2 regions of the Parageobacillus sp. NEAU-HV-2 genome follow, and region 1 is predicted to be linked to the other one. Evidence: predicted binding sites of a transcription regulator. Region 1 holds the regulator's gene; the other holds the start of a gene.

Region 1 (3,136 bases):
CGGTCATGGGAGACGATTAAAATAGCGCCAGGATACGTTTGTAAATATTGCTCAAGCCATGTTAATGTTTCGAGGTCTAAATGGTTGGTCGGCTCGTCCAAAATAAGCAAATCGGGTTTCGTTAAAAGCAATTTTCCGAGCGCCAGCCGCGTTCGCTGTCCGCCGCTTAACGATTGGACAGGAGTTGTCATATAATCGTACTTAGAAAACTGCAAACCGTGTAAAATGGAGCGGATATCGGCTTCGTATTGGTAACCGCCTTGTTCTTTATAACGCTCTTGTAGCGTGTCGTATTCTTTTAATAATTTTTCATAACGGGATGCATCTGCGAGCAAATCAGGATCGCCCATTTGCATTTCCAGCGCGCGCAATTGCTTTTCCATGGCCTTTAATGGGGCGAATACTGTCATCATTTCTTCCCAAATCGACAACGAAGAGTGAAGACCGCTGTCCTGAGCGAGATAGCCGATCGTTACTTCTTTTGGTTTCATAATCTCTCCGCTATCGTAAGACATTTCACCGGCAATGATCTTTAATAGCGTCGATTTTCCTGCTCCGTTTCTTCCGACGAGCGCAATTCGGTCTTTGGATTGTATTTCTAATTTTATATTCGATAAAATAAGGTCAGCGCCAAAATATTTTGTCAGTTGATTCACTTGTAAAATGATCATTGTTTTTCACCTCGCGTTTAACAATAATAGTGTAGCGTAAGTTACTTTCCTATCGCAATAAAACGATAAAAGACAGATGACGAAAAATAGTGTATAGTTTATAAGTGGAGGAGATTACGTTGTCAACATTTACCCATTTCAATGAACAAGGCCGAGCAAAAATGGTCGATATTACGGACAAAGAGGATACGGTCCGCATGGCGACCGCGCAAACAAGTGTGACCGTCAATAAGGAAATTTATGAAAAAATGACAAACAAGACGATCGAAAAAGGGGATGTGCTTGCCGTTGCGCAAGTGGCGGGCATTATGGCGGCGAAAAAAACAGCCGATCTCATTCCGATGTGCCATCCGCTTATGCTAAAAGGTGTCGACATTCAGTTTGCCTGGCATGTCGAAGAAGAAAAAGCGTTGTATCAATTGTTGATTACCGTAACAGTGAAAACAAAAGGAAGCACAGGGGTAGAGATGGAAGCGCTAACGGCCGCCTCTGTATGTGCGCTGACAGTATATGATATGTGCAAGGCGCTTGATAAAGGAATGGTGATTGGCCCAACCTATTTAGTAGAGAAAATGGGTGGAAAGTCAGGACATTATCAACGCAAAAAGAGAAGTGCTGGGGGATTTATCGATGAGCAATGAACAGCCAAAAATTCCGCAAGCAACGGCCAAACGTTTGCCGTTATACTATCGTTTTTTAAAAAATTTACACGCTTCCGGAAAACAACGCGTTTCTTCTGCCGAGCTGAGCGAGGCGGTTAAAGTCGATCCTGCGACGATCCGCCGCGATTTTTCTTATTTTGGCGCGCTTGGCAAAAAGGGATACGGATATAATGTCAACTATTTGTTGTCATTTTTCCGGAAAACGCTCGATCAAGACGAGATAACGGAAGTTGCGTTATTTGGAGTCGGGAACTTAGGCACCGCATTTTTAAACTATAATTTCTCGAAAAACAATAATACGAAAATTGTGATGGCATTTGACGTAGATGAAAGGAAAGTCGGTACAGAAGTCGGCGGGGTGCCCGTCTATCATTTGGATGAATTAGAAGACCGTCTTCACGAGGGAATTCCAGTAGCGATTTTAACGGTGCCTGCCCATGTCGCCCAATGGATTACCGACCGTCTTGTCCAAAAAGGAATTAAAGGGATTTTAAATTTTACGCCGGCGCGCTTGAACGTACCGAAGCATATTCGCGTCCACCATATCGACTTAGCGGTCGAATTGCAGTCGCTCGTTTATTTTTTGAAAAACTATCCGCTTGAATAAAGGAGAGAATAAAACATGAAATATTTATTAATCGTGCTTGTCATTTTATTATTGTTTGGAACAAAAAAACTTCCGGAATTGGGCAAGTCGCTCGGTCAATCGCTCCGCGAGTTTAAGGATGCGACGAAAGGATTAGCCGATGAAGATGAAAAAAAAGCCGACCAATGATGAGTTAGGATGGTTGAGACATGAATGATAAAGAAATGTCGGTGTATGAGCACCTAGGAGAGTTGCGAAAACGGCTTATCATTGTTCTTGTTTTTTTTGGCATTGCCTTGATAGGGAGCTTCTTTTTTGTCGAACCGATCATTTTATATTTGCAGCATACGGATGAAGCAAAAGAATTGACGATGAATGCATTTCGTTTGACAGACCCGATCAAAATTTACTTTCAGTTTGCCTTTGTCATCGCCTTTATTCTTACTGCCCCGGTTTTGCTTTATCAAATTTGGGCGTTTGTCAGCCCAGGGTTATATGAAAAAGAGCGAAAAGTGACGTTAAGCTATATTCCGCTTTCGATTTTTCTCTTTTTAGCAGGCGTTAGTTTTGCGTATTTTGTCTTATTTCCGTTTGTCGTTCGTTTTATGCAAAATTTGGCGGAACGCCTCGGTATTCATCAAGTCATCGGTATTAATGAATATTTCGAATTTTTGCTTCAGCTCGTCTTGCCGTTTGGCATTGTCTTTCAGCTGCCGGTAGTTGTGATGTTTTTAACAAGACTTGGTTTGATTACACCGATGTTATTGAGCAAAGTACGAAAATACGCTTATTTGGCCTTGCTGATTTTAGCTGCGGCCATTACGCCGCCGGATGTATTATCACAAGTGATTGTGATGATTCCGCTTTCGATTTTATATGAAGCAAGCATTTGGATCTCCAAAATGGCTTACCGCAAAGTATTATTGGCGCAACAGGAACAAGAAAACCTCCCGTGATATCAAACGGGAGGTTTATTGCGAAAGTGGAATGCGAAGAGACGTATGGCTGCTCCAAAATCAAGCGTAGCCAGGATGGCAAGGAAGATGGTGAAAAAGTTCCAAATCGTATCTTTTGCACTTTGAATGGACAAGTAAGTAAATAGTACTCCCATCAGAAAATAGGCAAAAGCGAATTGCAATGGTGTCCTTCTCATTGTATTAAAAGCCCCCAATAATGAGTTGTATATGTTCTGCCTGCCGCATCATTTTTTCAATTTC
Region 2 (3,136 bases), on a different contig from region 1:
GTTCTACTTCTGAGAAAATTTCACTATGCACATAATCCGGGCGTCTGCGCAAGTAATATAGCACTTTATCGACATATCCGAGCTTGATCATTCCCGGGTCGGTGACGATAAAAGCTTTGGAAATGTTCGGCATTTTCGCTAAGTATTGTACTGCATTTTTTTCGAAATAAATTTTCGGCGGCACTTTAAACCATTGCATATTTACCGTTCTTTTTGCCATTCTTTTAATATTGATAAGATGAATCGCACTTACGTTTGTCGAAACAGAATTCCCGCCAAACGTGCCGCATCCAAGCGTTAATGACGGAATGTACGCATTGTAAATATCACCGATTGCTCCTTGCGAAGACGGTGCATTTACGATAATCCGTCCCGCTTTCATCCGTTTGCCAAACTCGGTAACAACTTCTTGGTCATCGGAATGGATAACAGCCGAATGTCCTAAGCCGCCAAACTCCAGCATTTCCTCACAGCGCTGAAATCCTTCTTCCGTGCTGTTTACTTTATAACAAGCAAGTACAGGGCTTAACTTTTCACGAGACAACGGATATTTTGGTCCAACCCCTTTTAACTCAGCAACAAGAATTTTCGTGTCTTCCGGTACAGCTATACCAGCCATTTTCGCAATTTCATAAGCTGGCTTTCCGACGATATCAGGGTTGACGGCACATGTATTTTCATTAATAACGAGCTTTTCTACTTTTTTCTTTTCTTCTTCATTTAAGAAATAACAACGGTTTTCCATCATTTCTTTTTTTACTTGTTCATAAATTTCTTTATCAATAATGACTGCTTGTTCGGAAGCGCAAATCATGCCGTTATCAAATGTTTTCGATAAAATTAAATCATTTACAGCCCGTTTAATGTTTGCCGTTTTTTCAATATAGCAAGGCACGTTACCAGGTCCGACGCCTAAAGCTGGTTTTCCAGAGCTGTACGCCGCTTTCACCATGCCGGCGCCACCAGTTGCTAAAATGAGAGAAACGCCAGGATGATGCATAAGCTGACGTGTTGCTTCAAGGGAAGGAGTTTCAATCCATTGAATGCAATGTTCTGGAGCTCCTGCCCGAATCGCCGCATCGCGCAGCACTCTTGCTGCTTCGCTACTGCATCGTTGCGCCGATGGATGGAAGGCAAAAATAATCGGGTTGCGTGTTTTTATCGAGATTAACGCTTTAAACATCGTTGTCGATGTCGGGTTTGTCACCGGTGTTATCCCAGCAACAACACCAACAGGTTCGGCAATTTCTATAATTTCTTCATGCGGATTTTCATAGATAATGCCGACTGTTTTATCGTACTTAATATTGTGGTATATATATTCTGTCGCAAAAAGGTTTTTAATAATTTTATCTTCATATACGCCACGTTTCGTTTCTTCCACTGCAAGCTTTGCTAATGCCATATGCTGATCGAGCCCAGCTAACGCCATTTCTTTAACGATATGATTGATCATTTCTTGATCGTAAGCTCGAAATTGTTCTAACGCTTTCTGTGCATTAGCGACAAGCTCATCAACCATTTTTGCCACTTCGATTTTTTTATCGATCACTTTTTCCTCAACAGCCATACATGGTCTCCCCTCTCTTTGTGAAACATTTCACAAATAAAACTAAAAAATATAAGATGGAAATAATCCCATCTATTACACCCCTATTATAAATAGCTAATAGAGATTTTAGTTTGTCTTATTTGTGAAATGTTGAGCAATTTGTTCATAAAATGTTCATAAAAAATTTATCGTACCTTTATCTATCTCCCGTCCTACCAGTAGCTGTATTTTTCGATAATGAGCTTAGGCGTTATTTTCTTCTAAAACTTGGGGTATCATTCTGCATAACACGTCTTAAGTTTGATACAAAATCAGTATATAAAAAGAAGGCTGCCTTAGGGCAACCTGCGCAGACTATGACAAATTGGGTTTCGACGAATGTCTGAAACCTAATTTATAGAAGCTATTTGACTAACGAATGTTTAAATGCATAAATCACCGCTTGTGTGCGATCTTGTACTCCTAATTTGCTTAATATGTTGCTGACGTGGACTTTCACCGTTTTTACGGCAATAAACAACTCATCGGCGATTTCTTGATTCGTTTTTCCTTGCGCCATCAACAAAAGCACTTCCATCTCCCGGTTTGTCAATTCTTCGTGAGGAAGGATTTCTTTCTTTTGTTTCATTTTTGTCATTACTTTATTCGTCACTTCCGGTTCCAACACCGATTGACCGTAAAACGTCGCACGGATTGCGTTGGCGATTTCGTTCGCTTTCGATGTCTTTAGCATGTAGCTCGTTGCTCCGGCTTCCAAAGCCGGATACACTTTCTCATCATCTAAAAAGCTCGTCACAACGATAATTTTCGCTTCCGGCCATTGGGCAATAATGTGCTTTGTCGCTTCAATTCCGTCCATCTCCGGCATCACTAAATCCATTAAAATAATATCTGGGCGCAGCTCTAGTGCCAGCTCTACAGCGCGTTTGCCGCTATCGGCTTCTCCCACCACTTCCATATCCGGCTGCGACGCCAAAAACGCAGAAACGCCAATTCTCACCATTTCATGATCATCGGCCAATAAGACACGGATCACGACTTTCCCTCCTCTATGATCGGCACTTTCACCTCTAAACGCGTTCCTTGATTCGGCACACTGACGATTTGCATCGTCCCGCCGATCTCCAGCGCGCGCTCATGCATATTTTGCAAACCGTACGACCCTGCTTTCACTTGATCGACGTTGAAGCCGACGCCATCATCCGATACCCGCAAAATGACAAGTTGGTCTCGTTTCACTAACAATACTTCCAATTTTGTCGCCTTTGCATGACGAAGCGTATTGGAAATCGACTCTTGCAAGATGCGAAATAAATGGTCTTCTACCCCTTTATCAAGCGGAATGTCTTCCACTTTCCACTCGATGTGCAGCGGCACTTTTTGCTTTAGTTCCATCAATAACTCTTGAATTCCTTCTTTTAGCGATTTGCCTTTGAGGGCTATCGGGCGAAGATGAAGCAATAACGCCCGCATTTCCAATTGCGATTGGTGGATCATTTCTTCAATTAAACGAAACTGTTTTTCTTCGCGCTCGTCGGAAAACGTTTTTGTTTCATTGATGGCGGAAATAAGCATCGAGGCGGC

What was found. Region 1 encodes Rex, which represses fermentation and respiration genes when NADH is low (regulators of the CRP and FNR family bind a similar motif). Its sites were predicted from a motif close to TTGTGAAATATTTCACAA; they were not measured.
Region 2: the regulator Rex is predicted to act here: its motif matches at 1,589-1,606, upstream of adhE (bifunctional acetaldehyde-CoA/alcohol dehydrogenase).

What each region holds. Positions count from the first base shown of each region.
Region 1 is NZ_JBXUJJ010000023.1:5,412-8,547, reverse strand. Features, by position in the region: gene AC1WMD_RS18545 (ABC-F family ATP-binding cassette domain-containing protein) at 1-671, opposite strand, end outside; gene moaC (cyclic pyranopterin monophosphate synthase MoaC) at 791-1,312, shown strand; gene AC1WMD_RS18535 (redox-sensing transcriptional repressor Rex) at 1,302-1,940, shown strand; gene AC1WMD_RS18530 (twin-arginine translocase TatA/TatE family subunit) at 1,956-2,108, shown strand; gene tatC (twin-arginine translocase subunit TatC) at 2,129-2,875, shown strand; gene AC1WMD_RS18520 (YdiK family protein) at 2,878-3,030, opposite strand; gene AC1WMD_RS18515 (CPBP family intramembrane glutamic endopeptidase) at 3,077-3,136, opposite strand, start outside.
Region 2 is NZ_JBXUJJ010000007.1:60,982-64,117, reverse strand. Features, by position in the region: gene adhE (bifunctional acetaldehyde-CoA/alcohol dehydrogenase) at 1-1,570, opposite strand, end outside; gene AC1WMD_RS12315 (response regulator transcription factor) at 1,956-2,588, opposite strand; gene AC1WMD_RS12310 (sensor histidine kinase) at 2,585-3,136, opposite strand, start outside.